Regions from separate parts of the Aquabacterium sp. A08 genome, predicted to be linked through region 2. Evidence: predicted binding sites of a transcription regulator. Region 2 holds the regulator's gene; the other holds the start of a gene.
The links. The regulator HrcA, encoded in region 2, represses chaperone genes, less so after heat shock. The targets are predictions, from matches to a motif close to TTAGCACTCNNNNNNNNNGAGTGCTAA.

Region 1: groES (co-chaperone GroES) is a predicted target of HrcA. The motif match lies at 4,062-4,088, and genes of this name have one in related genera.

The regions. Positions count from the first base shown of each region.
Region 1 covers NZ_JAAQQT010000706.1:34,196-40,652, reverse strand. Annotated here, with positions in the region: partial or broken gene HA630_RS21955 (porin) at 1-686, opposite strand, end outside; one part of gene HA630_RS21950 (IS3 family transposase) at 727-1,682, opposite strand; AL1L pseudoknot at 1,567-1,683, opposite strand; one part of gene HA630_RS21950 (IS3 family transposase) at 1,682-1,961, opposite strand; gene HA630_RS21945 (OmpW family protein) at 2,314-2,910, opposite strand; gene HA630_RS21940 (hypothetical protein) at 3,076-3,948, opposite strand; gene groES (co-chaperone GroES) at 4,153-4,443, shown strand; gene groL (chaperonin GroEL) at 4,485-6,128, shown strand; gene HA630_RS21925 (DUF6279 family lipoprotein) at 6,220-6,457, opposite strand, start outside.
Region 2 covers NZ_JAAQQT010000641.1:23,421-29,877, reverse strand. Annotated here, with positions in the region: tRNA gene HA630_RS14040 (tRNA-Ile) at 36-112, opposite strand; gene HA630_RS14035 (diguanylate cyclase domain-containing protein) at 148-2,073, opposite strand; gene hrcA (heat-inducible transcriptional repressor HrcA) at 2,070-3,074, opposite strand; gene HA630_RS14025 (NAD kinase) at 3,111-4,034, shown strand; gene recN (DNA repair protein RecN) at 4,031-5,680, shown strand; gene rapZ (RNase adapter RapZ) at 5,677-6,457, shown strand, end outside.

The DNA.
Region 1 (6,457 bases), on a different contig from region 2:
AGTTGCTGGGTTTTGGTGTCGTTGACTGCGCCCTTTTTCACCTCTTGCGCCACGAAGGACAGCGCCAGTGGCCCCTGGCTGTAGCCCAGGCCTACGCTCCAGTTGTTGCCGTCGGTGGCGGCCTGGCCTTCCTTGAAGGCGTAGGCCAGGTTGGCGCGGAAGCCGCCCACGGTGGGGCTGCTGTAGGCGATGGAGTCGTTCCAGCCGGTGTCACCGGTGACGGTGCCGCTGGTGAAGTACTGCCGGATGGCCGGCGAGAACCCGAAAGAGTCGCCGACGGCGTTGAACATCAGCGTGGAGACGAACAGCGACGTGGTGTTGCGGCCCAGGTGCAGGGCGCCATAGCGCTTGTGCGCCAGCCCGACCGACGCGGTGCGGGTGAATTCGCCGTCGCCGTCGAAGCGGCCGGAACGGCCGACGTCGGAGCGGAAAAAGGTTTCCAGCTTGAACTGGGCCGACAGGCCGTTGCCCAGGTCTTCGCTGCCGCCAAAGCCCAGGAAGCTGGTGGTCATTTTGCCGCTCTCGGCCAGGGTCTGGCGCTGGCCGCCCGGGGCCTTGTACGAACCCACGCTCATGTCGATGAGGCCGTACACGTTGACCGCCGACGTTTGCGCCTGCGCCGCCGGGGCGAACGCCGCCGCGCCCATCAAGGCTGCCGCGGCCACGCCCAGTTTCCCACCTCTCATGCTGTTTGAACCGCCCCGGGTTTCAAGGAGGCTGGTTGGTTTAAGTTGAAACCTCTGTCGAGGTGTTGCTGTTGGCGAATTGCCTCCAGTAGTTTGCCTCAGCTTCTGCCGGAGGGATGCCCCCAATCGGCGTGAGCAGTCGGATGTGGTTGAACCAGTGCACCCATTGCAGGGTGGCCAGTTCCACGGATTCCCTGTTCTTCCAGGGTCCCCGGCGGTGAATCAACTCGGCCTTGTACAGCCCGTTGATGGTTTCTGCCAGTGCGTTGTCGTAGCTGTCGCCCCGGCTGCCCACTGATGGCTGGATGCCCGCCTGGTCCAGGCGTTCGGTGTAGCGTATGGAAACGTATTGACTGCCCCTGTCGGAATGGTGCGTCAGGGCATGTGCCGCAGGCTGACGTTCGTACAGTGCCTGCTCCAGCGCATCCAGCACGAAGTCCGTCTGCATGCTGCGGCTGACTCGCCAGCCCACAATGCGCCGGGCGTACACATCCACCACAAAGGCCACGTACAGCCAGCCCTGCCAGGTGCTGACATAGGTGAAGTCCGACACCCACAACTCGTTGGGTCGGCTGGCCTTGAATTGCCGGTTGACGTGGTCCAGCGGGCACGGTGCGGAGGTGTCTGGCGTGGTGGTGCGCACCGTCTTGCCACGGCGTGCCCCTTGCAGGCCCATGGCACGCATCAGCCGCTCCACGGTACAACGTGCCACCGGGATGCCCTCGCGGTTCATCTGCAGCCAGACCTTGTCAGCCCCGTAGACCTGCCAGTTGGCGTGCCACACGCGCTGGATGTCGGCTTTCAAACCCTCGTCACGCAGGGCACGCGCACTGCGCAACTGTGGATTGCGCTGGCGAGCGGCATGGCGCCAGTAGCACGACGGGGCCATCTGCAACACCCGGCAGATGGGCTCGACCCCGTAGTCATCACGGTGGCGGTCGATGTAGTTCTTCAAGACTTCAATCGGCGGTCGAGCTCCGCCTGCGCAAAAAAAGCGCTGGCCGTCTTGAGGATGTCATTGGCCCGGCGCAACTCCTTGACCTCGCGCTCCAGTTCCTTGATGCGTTGCGCCTCCGAAGTGGTGGTGCCGACACGCTGGCCGCTGTCGACCTCGGCCTTCTTGACCCATTCGTTGAGGGTCTGCGGCACGCAGCCAATCTTGGGGGCTATAGATTCAATGGCTGCCCACAGAGAGGGGTAGTCGGCTCGGTGCTCCTGCACCATGCGCACGGCGCGCTCGCGGACCTCGGGTGAGAACTTGTTTGACTTGGTCATGGCTCCATCTTCTCAGACGTTGGAGCCTCCTCAATTCCCGGGGCGGTTCAGTTTGCCATGTCATCTGCTCCAGTTTTGGTCCAACGGTTTGCCCCCGGCGCTGGCATGCACCGGTTTGGGCACTGCGCACACACAAGCTTGGCCAGCCGCCCACCCGGGCCGCTGTGCGCACTTTTTGTGCGCGCTTTTGTATACAAAACTACTAATGCAAAGACTGGGCCAGACGGATGCGTCGCGGCCAGCAAAAAGCCGGTGAGGCCACGGCGCCACCGGCTTTGCTACCCAGGGGGATCGGTGTGGTGGCGCCGTCAACACCACCCAAAAACCGCCACCACCTGGCGGACCAGTGAGGTCAGAACTTCCAGCCCAGACCCACGCCGACCAGCAGTGGATCGACCTTGAAGGTGTCGATCTTGGCGCCCGCATCGGTCACATCGGTCTTGATGAAGACTTTTTTGACGTCGATGTTGAAGTACATGTCTTTGGCCACGGGAATGTCCACGCCCACCTGCAGCGCGCCGCCCCAGCTGTTGCGCTTGATGTCCAGCGGGGCCGGCAGGTTCACCGAGCTGAAGCGGGTGAAGTTGATACCCGCGCCGACATAGGGCTTGAAGCCGGGGGCGTCGAAGTGGTATTGCAGCGTCAGGGTGGGCGGCAGGTGCTTGAGGGTACCGATCGGCGCGCCGCCCAGCGACACGGTCTGCTTTTGCGGCACGGTCAAAATCAGTTCGGCGGCCAGGTTCTTGTTGAAGAAGTAGGTGAAGTCCACCTCGGGCAGCGTCTTGTTGTTGATGGACACGGGCACCGCCGGGTCGCTGTTTTTGTTGGCAGCGTCCAGATGCACCACGCGGGCGCGGACCAGCCAGTCGCCCTCTTTGAAGTCTTGCGCCATGGCGGTGCCGGAAACGAGTGCGGCGCCCACGGCCGCGGCAAGCAGGTATTGGTTCATGGTGTGTGGTGTGTCGTGCAAGGGAACATTCCCTGCCGGCATTGGAAGCCCGCACACCCGGCGCGGGTTTGCGCCACATCAAACCCGGGGGTTAACCCGCGCCGCGCGAACGAAGGGTTTGATCTGCGTCAAACCGCCCCACAGGGGCCGCGGCAGGGCACCGCATCAGGCCGGAGACTTTGTGCGGCGCAACCACAGCCAAGCCAACCAGGGCAGCAGGGCAGCCACCAAAGCAGCGGCAATGGCCACGCCTTCCTGCCACTGCCGGCTGCGGGCCAACTGGTCGCGCACCTCTTGGGCGTTGACCAGCACGCACTGCGGCGCGTACTTCTGCGTTTGGTGTGGCGCCACCCACCAACGCCGCTCCATGGACTTTCCTTGGGCGTGGTGGCGCACGTAGCCGCTTTCACACAGGGCTTGCCAATACGCCTGGCGGTCGCTGGCGTGGTCGGCCATGAAACCCATGATGCCCAGCGGGTGCGTCAGGCACGCGCGGGTGCGGGGGCAGGCGGCGTAGAGCTTGCGCGCCGCCTCGGGTTGGCGAAACAGGTGCGCCCAGGCGCCCAGGGTCTGATCGACCTGGTACTTGAAACCCTCGGGCCGCTGCCGCATGCCGATCAGGTAGTCGGACGACACATGTCCAGCCGGCGTGACGGCCTGCATCCAGCCTGTGGCGTGCGCAGACCGGATGCCTTGATCCACCCACTGGTAACCGCAAGCGCACAGCAGCAGCCAGGCGATGTACCAGAAACCCTTGGTACCCAGCAGGCGCGCAAGGGCCGCGCCGGCACTGCCGGAATGAGTGCCCGCGTGGCCCGCGCCCACCGGCAATTCCCCGGCACGCCAAACGGGGGGCGCCGTGTGCTGGGCCTGCAGGTTTTGGAGGTAGCTGCTGGTTTCCTGGTGCAGGCGCTGCGCGTCCGCCATGGACTGGTGGTTTTGCTGCTGCATGCGGTGGTTCCAGTAGTCCGTGGAACCCACGCTGGATTCGTTCATGCGGTGGCCGTGCTCGGCGGCCTTGTCGTCGTGGTAAGTCACATGCACCTCCCTGTGTTGACCCGGCGGCCATGATAGGGCCCGAGCGTCCACCCCCACGGCCACGGGATTTTTTGACCCCTGGGCCTTGAAAAGGCGTGAGGCCGCCTCTATCATTAGCACTCGCTGGGGTTGAGTGCTAACACTGTGGTGGGCACCCCCCACGATCTGTCCAACACGTTTCTTTTTTACTGAGCAGGAGATCTCATGAAACTTCGTCCCCTCGCCGATCGCGTGATCGTCAAGCGCATGGAAAATGAAACCAAGACCGCTTCGGGCATCGTGATCCCCGACAACGCCGCCGAAAAGCCCGACCAGGGCGAAGTGCTGGCCGTGGGCCCGGGCAAGACGAACGACAAGGGCGAAACCAAGGCCCTGTCCGTGAAAGTGGGCGACCGCGTGCTGTTCGGCAAATACAGTGGCCAGACCGTGAAGGTCGATGGCGACGAACTGCTGGTCATGAAGGAAGACGACCTGTTTGCCGTGGTCGAGAAGTAATTTGCCCCTGTTGCAACCCAAACACTGAAGGAACCTGAAAAATGGCAGCAAAAGACGTAGTGTTCGGCGGCGAAGCCCGCGCCCGCATGGTCGAGGGCGTGAACGTCCTGGCCAACGCCGTGAAAGTGACCCTGGGCCCCAAAGGCCGCAACGTGGTGCTGGAGCGTTCGTTCGGCGCCCCGACCGTGACTAAGGACGGCGTGTCCGTGGCCAAGGAAATCGAGTTGAAGGACAAGCTGCAGAACATGGGCGCCCAGATGGTCAAGGAAGTCGCTTCCAAGACCTCGGACAACGCCGGTGACGGCACCACCACCGCGACCGTGCTGGCCCAGGCCATCGTGCGCGAAGGCATGAAGTACGTGGCCGCCGGCATGAACCCGATGGACCTCAAGCGCGGCATCGACAAGGCCGTGGAAGCCCTGATCGCCGAGCTGAAGAAGGCCTCCAAGCCCACCACCACCTCCAAAGAGATCGCCCAGGTGGGTTCCATCTCCGCCAACTCCGACTCCAGCATCGGCGACATCATCGCCAACGCCATGGACAAAGTGGGCAAGGAAGGCGTGATCACCGTGGAAGACGGCAAATCGCTGCAGAACGAGCTGGATGTCGTGGAAGGCATGCAGTTTGACCGCGGCTACCTGTCGCCCTACTTCATCAACAACCCCGAGAAGCAGGCCGCGCTGCTGGACAACCCCTTCGTGCTGCTGTTCGACAAGAAGATCAGCAACATCCGCGACCTGCTGCCCACGCTGGAAGCCGTGGCCAAGGCCGGCCGTCCGCTGCTGATCATTGCCGAAGACGTGGAAGGCGAAGCCCTGGCGACCCTGGTGGTGAACACCATCCGTGGCATCCTGAAGGTCGTGGCTGTGAAGGCCCCGGGCTTCGGCGACCGCCGCAAGGCCATGCTGGAAGACATCGCCATCCTGACCGGCGGCAAGGTGATCGCTGAAGAAGTGGGCCTGACCCTGGACAAGGTGACCCTGGCCGACCTGGGCCAGGCCAAGCGCGTGGAAATCGGCAAGGAAAACACCACCATCATCGATGGCGCCGGTGCCGCTGCCGACATCGAAGCCCGCGTGAAGCAGATCCGCATCCAGATCGAAGAAGCCACCAGCGACTACGACCGCGAGAAGCTGCAAGAGCGCGTGGCCAAGCTGGCCGGCGGTGTGGCCGTCATCAAGGTCGGTGCCGCCACCGAAGTCGAGATGAAGGAAAAGAAGGCCCGCGTGGAAGACGCGCTGCACGCCACGCGCGCTGCGGTGGAAGAAGGCATTGTGGCCGGCGGTGGCGTGGCCCTGCTGCGCGCCAAGCAATCGGCCGGCACCATCACCGGTGACAACGCCGACCAGCAAGCCGGTATCAGCCTGGTGCTGAAGGCCATCGAAGCGCCGCTGCGCGAGATCGTGGCCAACGCCGGTGGCGAGCCGAGCGTGGTGGTGAACGCCGTGCTGGGTGGCCAGGGCAACTACGGCTTCAACGCCGCCAACGACACCTACGGCGACATGATCGAGATGGGCATTCTGGACCCGACGAAAGTGACCCGCACCGCGCTGCAGAACGCCGCGTCCGTGGCCAGCCTGATGCTGACCACCGAGTGCATGGTGGCCGAGGCCCCGAAGGACGACGCACCGGCCATGCCGGGCGGCATGGGTGACATGGGCGGCATGGGCGGCATGGGCATGTAAGCCCGCCGGCCTGGGCGGCCCCGCGGCCGCCCGGTGCTGCACACACCACCCCGCCGGGAGCGATCCCGGCGGGGTTTTTTTGCGTCTGGGCTCAGCCGCCCAAGGCGGCCAGCGCGGTGAAATCGCTGGCAAAGCCCTGGAGTTTTTGCTGGGCGTGGTGGCGTTGTTCGGGCGTGGTGCGCTGGTGCCATTCGGCCAGGAAGGCGCAGCTGTCGGCCCGCCAGGCGGCCTGCTGGGCCTGTTGCGCCGAGTCGGGCGGCTGCCACCAACGGGCCCAGGCGGCGCGGGCTTCGGCCTCGGCCGGGGCGCCGGCCTGGATGCGGCGCACC
Region 2 (6,457 bases):
TCAGCGGTTTCCTGCACGGCGCAAAGCCGAGACACTGGTAGGGCGTGTTGGACTTGAACCAACGACCAAAGGATTATGAGTCCTCTGCTCTGACCAACTGAGCTAACGCCCCGAACCAAGCCGGGCAGTTTAGCAGAGCCCTGCCGCTCAGCCGTCGGGCAGGATGCGGCCTTTGCCGGCCCGTTTGGCCTGGTACATCCAGGCGTCGGCGGTCTTGACCAGGCCCTGGGGCGACTCGCCGCTGCCGGGCAAATACATGGCCACGCCGACGCTGGCCCCCACCTGCGCCAGCGCGCCCGACACCAGCACCGGGCGCTCCAGCTGCGCCAACAGCTTTTGCGCCACCTGGCGGGCCGCCGCCAAGCCGCCGTTGAGTTGCTCCAGCACCACGGTGAACTCGTCGCCGGCCAGGCGCACCACGCTGTCGCTCTGGCGCACCTGGGCGCGCAGGCGGGTCGCCACTTCGCGCAGCACGGCATCGCCGGCGTCGTGGCCCAGGGTGTCGTTCACGGCTTTGAAGCCGTCCAGGTCGATGAACAGCAGCGCCAGTGGCTTGTCTTCGCGGTCGGCGCGGGCCAGCGCCTGGGGCAGCATTTCTTCCAGGGCGCGGCGGTTGAACAGACCCGTCAACGGGTCGATGCGGGCCTCGCGCAGGCGCCGCTCTTCCTCGCGCTTGCGCTCGGAAATGTCGTGCATGAAGGCGCTGAACAGGTGCTGCCCGTCCACCTCCAGCGCGCGGATGCGGAGTTCCAGCGTCAGCTCGCTGCCGTCCTGGCGCACGGCGGGCAGTTCCAGGCGCTGGTCCATCATTTTGGAGCGCCCGGTGCGCAGGTAGCGTTGCAGGCCGGCCAGGTGCGCCTCGCGCAGCGCGGGCGGCACGATCAACTGGGACAGCGGCTGGCCAATGGCCTGGGCCGCGGACCAGCCAAAAATCGCGCTGGCCTGCAGGTTCCAGGCGGTGACGCGGCCGTCCTCGTCCATGCCCACGTAGGCGTCGTTGGCGTGCTCCAGCACCGCGGCCAGTTCGGCCTCGCGGCGGCGCAGATCGCGCGCCGACAGGGTCTGCTGCTCCACCGCCGCCTGCAGTTGCGCGTTGGCCTGCTGCAACTCCTGGGTGCGCTGGGCCACCCGCGCCTCCAGGTCCTGCATGGCCGCGGCCAGCGCGGCCTCGGCGCATTTGCGGGCCCCAATGTCCTTGACGATGACGACGTAGTACTCCAACTGCCCAGCAGCGTTGAACTTCTGGGTCACGTTCTGGTTCACCCACACGGCTTTCCCGTCGGGCCGCAGGTAGCGTTTTTCCAGTTGGTAGTGGTCGGCCTCGCGCCGTTGCAACGCCTCCAGCAGGGGTTCTTCCTGTGCCACGTCGTCGGGGTGGGTCAGGGCACGCAGGGTGGCCTGGCGCACCGCATCGGCGCTGCGGCCCAGCATCTGACACAAGGCGCCGTTGGCGCTGATCCAGCCGCCGTCCGGCGCCACCAGGGCAATGCCGACGGCGGCCAGCTCGAACATGCTGCGGTAGCGGGCCTCGCTGGCCAGCAGCACCGCCTGGGAACGGTCCAGCTGGTCGCGGGCCAACGCCAGGGTCTCGCGCAGCTGCACCTCTTTGCTGACCAGGTCGGCCAGGTCCTGCAAGGCCTGGATGTCGTCGGGGCCGGGGCGGCGCGGCTTGTCGTCGATGGCGCACAAGGTGCCCAGCGCCACCCCGCCGCTGGTGCGGATGGGCACGCCCGCGTAAAAGCGGATGCCGGGGGCGTCGGTCACCAGGGGGTTGTCCAGAAAACGCGGGTCCTGGGTCGCGTCGCCCACCACCAGCGGCGCGGTCTGCAAAATGGCGTGGGCACAGAAGGCCTGGTCGCGCGGGGTTTCGGTCGCGTCCAGCCCCACGCGCGACTTGAACCACTGCCGGTCCCGGTCGATCAGCGAGACCAGGGCGATCGGCACGTTCAGCAAGCGCGCCGCGAGCCGGGTGATGCGGTCCAGGGCGGGTTCGGGCGGGGAATCCAGCAGCGCCAACGCGTGCAGCAGCGCCAGGCGCTCGGCTTCGTCGGGCGGCAGCGGAGCAGCACTCACTTGTTCTGGCTCAGGGCGTTGCTCACCAGTTTGGCGGTGATGTCGACGATCTGGATCATCCGGTCGTAGGGCATGCGCTGCGGCCCGATCACGCCCAGCGTGCCCACCACCTGGCCATCCACTTCATAAGGTGCGCTGACTACCGACAGTTCTTCGTAGGGCACGACCTGGCTTTCGCCGCCGATGAAGATGCGCACGCCCTCGGCCTGGTGCGACACCTCCAGCAGGCGCATGAGCTGGGTCTTCTGCTCGAACAGGTCGAACATCTTGCGCAGGTGGCCCATGTCGTGGGTGAAGTCGCTCACCGACAGCAGGTTGCGCTCGCCGGCCACCACCACGTCGTCCTGGGCGGCCATGGCCTCGGAGCCGGCCTCCACCGCCTTGACCATGAGCGCCGCGATTTCGCCGCGCAGCGCATCGACCTCGGTTTTCAGGCGCTCGCGCACCGCGTCAATGGTCAGGCCCGCGTAGTGGGCGTTGAGGAAATTGGCCGCCTCCTGCAACTGTGTCTGGGTAAAGTCCGACTGGGTGTGGATGACGCGGTTCTGCACCTCGCCGTCGGGCGAGACCAGAATGACCAGCACCCGCCGGTCGGACAGGCTGAGGAATTCGATGTGCCGAAACACCGACGAGCGCTTGGGCGCCATGACCACGCCGACGAACTGCGACAGGCTGGACAGCATGTGCGCCGCCTGGTTGATGACCTGCAGCGGCCGGTCGGCGACCAGGCTGCTGGGCGTGGCCAACTGGTCGCGGCGCACGGTGAGCATGGTGTCCACGAACAGGCGGTAACCGCGCGCGGTGGGGATGCGCCCGGCCGAGGTGTGGGGGCTGGCGATCAGGCCCAGCTCCTCCAGGTCGCTCATCACGTTGCGGATGGTGGCGGGCGACAGGTCCAGCCCGGCCGCGCGCGACAGGGTGCGCGAACCGACGGGTTGACCGTCGGCGATGTATCGCTCGACCAAGGTCTTCAAAAGCAGCTTGGAGCGGTCGTCTAACATTGGCCCATTGTAAAAAGCTTGTGCTGTAATTTGAGCATGAATTTGCCCCCCGCGCCGCCCCCGCCCGCCCCCGCCCGCCCGGGCAGCAGCCGCTTCCGCCACGTGGCCATCGTGGGCAAATACCACGCCGTGGGGTCGCGCGACGCGCTGGAACGCATCGCCCACTTTTTGCACGACCAGGGCTGCGAGGTGGCCATCGAGCACGACACCGCGCACAACACCGGCCTGACGCACTACCACGTGCTCGACGTGGCCGGCATCGGCCGCGAATGCGACTTGGCGCTGGTCATGGGCGGCGACGGCACCATGCTCGGCATCGCGCGGCAACTGGCGCGCCACAAGGTGCCGCTGGTGGGCATCAACCAGGGGCGGCTGGGTTTCATCACCGACATCCCCTTCCTCGACTTTGAAACCCACCTGCAACCCATTTTGCGCGGCCAGTACGAGGAAGACCGGCGCGCGCTGATGCAGGCCGGCGTGCTGCGCGACGGCCGCTACGTGTTCGAGACCATCGCCATGAACGACGTGGTGGTCAACCGCGGCGTCTCGCCCGGCATGGTGGAACTGCGGGTGGAGGTGGACGGCCACTTTGTGGCCAACCAGCGCGCCGACGGGCTGATCATCGCCTCGCCCACCGGCTCCACCGCCTACGCGCTGTCGGCCGGCGGGCCGCTGCTGCACCCGGCCATCGACGGCTGGATCATGGCGCCGATCGCGCCGCACACCCTGTCCAACCGCCCCATCGTGCTGCCGGCCACCGGCGAAATCGCGGTGGAAATCGTCGCCGGCCGCGACGCCAGCGCCCACTTCGACATGCAGACTTTCACCAGCCTGCTGCACGGCGACCGCATCACCGTGCGCCGGTCGGTGCACGAGCTGTGCCTGCTGCACCCGGTGGGCTGGAGCTATTTCGACACATTGCGCAAGAAACTGCACTGGAACGAAGGGGTGGTGACATGAGCTGGCAGCGCATGGTGTTGCGCGATTTCGTCATCGTGCGCGCACTCGACCTGGACCTGCGCCCGGGCTTCACCGTGCTGACCGGCGAAACCGGGGCCGGCAAATCCATCCTGATCGATGCGCTGCAACTGGTGCTGGGTGCCCGCGCCGACGCCGGCGTGGTGCGCGAAGGCGCGGCGCGGTGCGAGATCAGCGCCGAGTTCGAGCCGCGCCCGGCGGTCCTGGCCTGGCTGCAGGACAACGGCTTTGCCGCCGCCCCCGGTGAGCCGCTGCTGCTCAAGCGCAGCATCGACACCCAGGGCCGCAGCCGCGCCTGGATCAACGGGGGTCCGGCCACCGCCGGTCAGCTCAAGGCGCTGGCCGACGCGCTGGTGGACATCCACGGCCAACACGCCTGGCAAAGCCTGACCCGGCCCGACGCGGTGCGCGAGCTGCTGGACCGCTACGCCCAGCTCGACACCCGCCCACTGGCGGCACTGTGGAACGCCTGGCGCCAGGCCCTGCGCACCCTGGAGCAGGCGCGCCAGCAACAGACCACCCTGCAAACCGAGCGCGAACGGCTGCAGTGGCAGATCGGTGAGCTGGACAAGCTCGCGCCCCAGCCCGGCGAGTGGGACGAACTCAACCTGCAGCACGGCCGCCTGGCCCACGCCCAGGGCCTGATCGACGCCGCGCAAGCCGCCCTGCACGCCCTGGACGACGCCGAGCCCAGCGCCAGCGCCCTGGTGCACCGCGCGGTGCAGGCGCTGCAGGAGCAGCAGCACATCGAGCCCCGCTACGCCGAACTGGCCGACACGCTGCAAGCCGCGCTGGCCCAGATCGAAGACGCCTGCCACGACCTGCAACACCACGCCAGCCAGACCGAGCTGGACCCGGCCGCCCTGGAAGCGCTGGACCAGCGCCTGGGGCTGTGGGTATCGCTGGCCCGGCGGCACCGCTGCGCGCCCGACGAGCTGCCGCAGCGGCTGGCCCAATGGCAACAAGCCCTGGCCGAACTCGACCGTCACACCGACCTGGACGCCCTGCAACAGGACGAACGCCGCGCCCACCAGGCGCTGGTCAAGGCCGCGCACACCGTCACCCGGCAGCGCCAGGCCGCGGCGCAGCGGCTGTCGGCTGCCATCACCGAGGCCATGCAAGGCCTGGGCATGGCCGGCGGCCGCTTCGAAGCGCGGCTGCTGCCGCTGGACGAGCCCCAGGCGCACGGCCTGGAAAACGTCGAATTCCTGGTGGCCGGCCACCCGGGCAGCACCCCGCGCCCGGTGGGCAAGGTCGCCTCCGGCGGCGAACTGTCGCGCATCGCACTGGCTATTTCGGTCACCACCAGCCAGCTCGGCGCGGCCCCCACCCTGATTTTTGACGAGGTGGACAGCGGCATCGGCGGCGCGGTGGCCCACACCGTGGGCCGGCTCATGCGCCAGCTGGGCCAGGACCGCCAGGTGCTGGCCGTGACCCACCTGCCCCAGGTGGCCGCCTGCGCCGACCAGCACCTGCGCGTGAGCAAAACCCAGGACGCCGAAGGCACCGCGAGCGCGGTCCAGCCCATCGACCACGACGAGCGGGTGCGCGAACTCGCCCGCATGCTGGGTGGCGACAAGCTCTCCGACACCTCGCTGGCCCATGCGCGCGAGATGATGCAGCCATGACCGCGCCGGCCATGCAGCTCGTGCTCATCACCGGCATGTCGGGCTCGGGCAAGTCGGTGGCGCTGCACGCGCTGGAAGACTCCGGTTTTTACTGCGTGGACAACCTGCCGCCCGAGCTGCTGGAAGCCCTGATCGAAGTAGAACAGGCCCACGGCGCCGAACGCGTGGCCGTGGCCATGGACGTGCGCAGCGCCAAGTCCCTGCCCGATCTGCCGCAACGGCTGCGCCAGATTCAGGCGCGCGGCCAGCCGCTGACCACGCTGTTTCTGGACACCACCACCGAAACCCTGGTGAGGCGCTTTTCCGAAACGCGGCGCCTGCACCCCCTGTCGCTGAAAGACACGCTGGACCAGCGCCGCGCGCTGGTGGACGCGATCGAGCAGGAGCGCGAGTTGCTCAGCGCGCTGCGCGAGCAAGCGCTGGTGCTGGACACCAGCCAGCTCAAGGCCTCGCACCTGCGCAGCGAGGTCAAGGCCCTGCTGCACCGCGCCCCGGCCACGCTGACGCTGGTGTTCGAGTCGTTCGCGTTCAAGCGTGGCATCCCGATGGACGCCGACTTCGTCTTCGACGTGCGCATGCTGCCCAACCCGCACTACGAGCCCGAACTGCGCCCCCTGACCGGGCGGGACGCGCCGGTGGCCGCCTACCTGCGGGCCGAAGCCGAGGTGCAGGCCATGGAAGAGCACATCAGCGGTTTTCTGGAGCACTGGCTGCCGCGCATGGTGGCCGACCACCGCAGCTACGCCACCGTGGCGGTGGGCTGCACCGGCGGGCAAC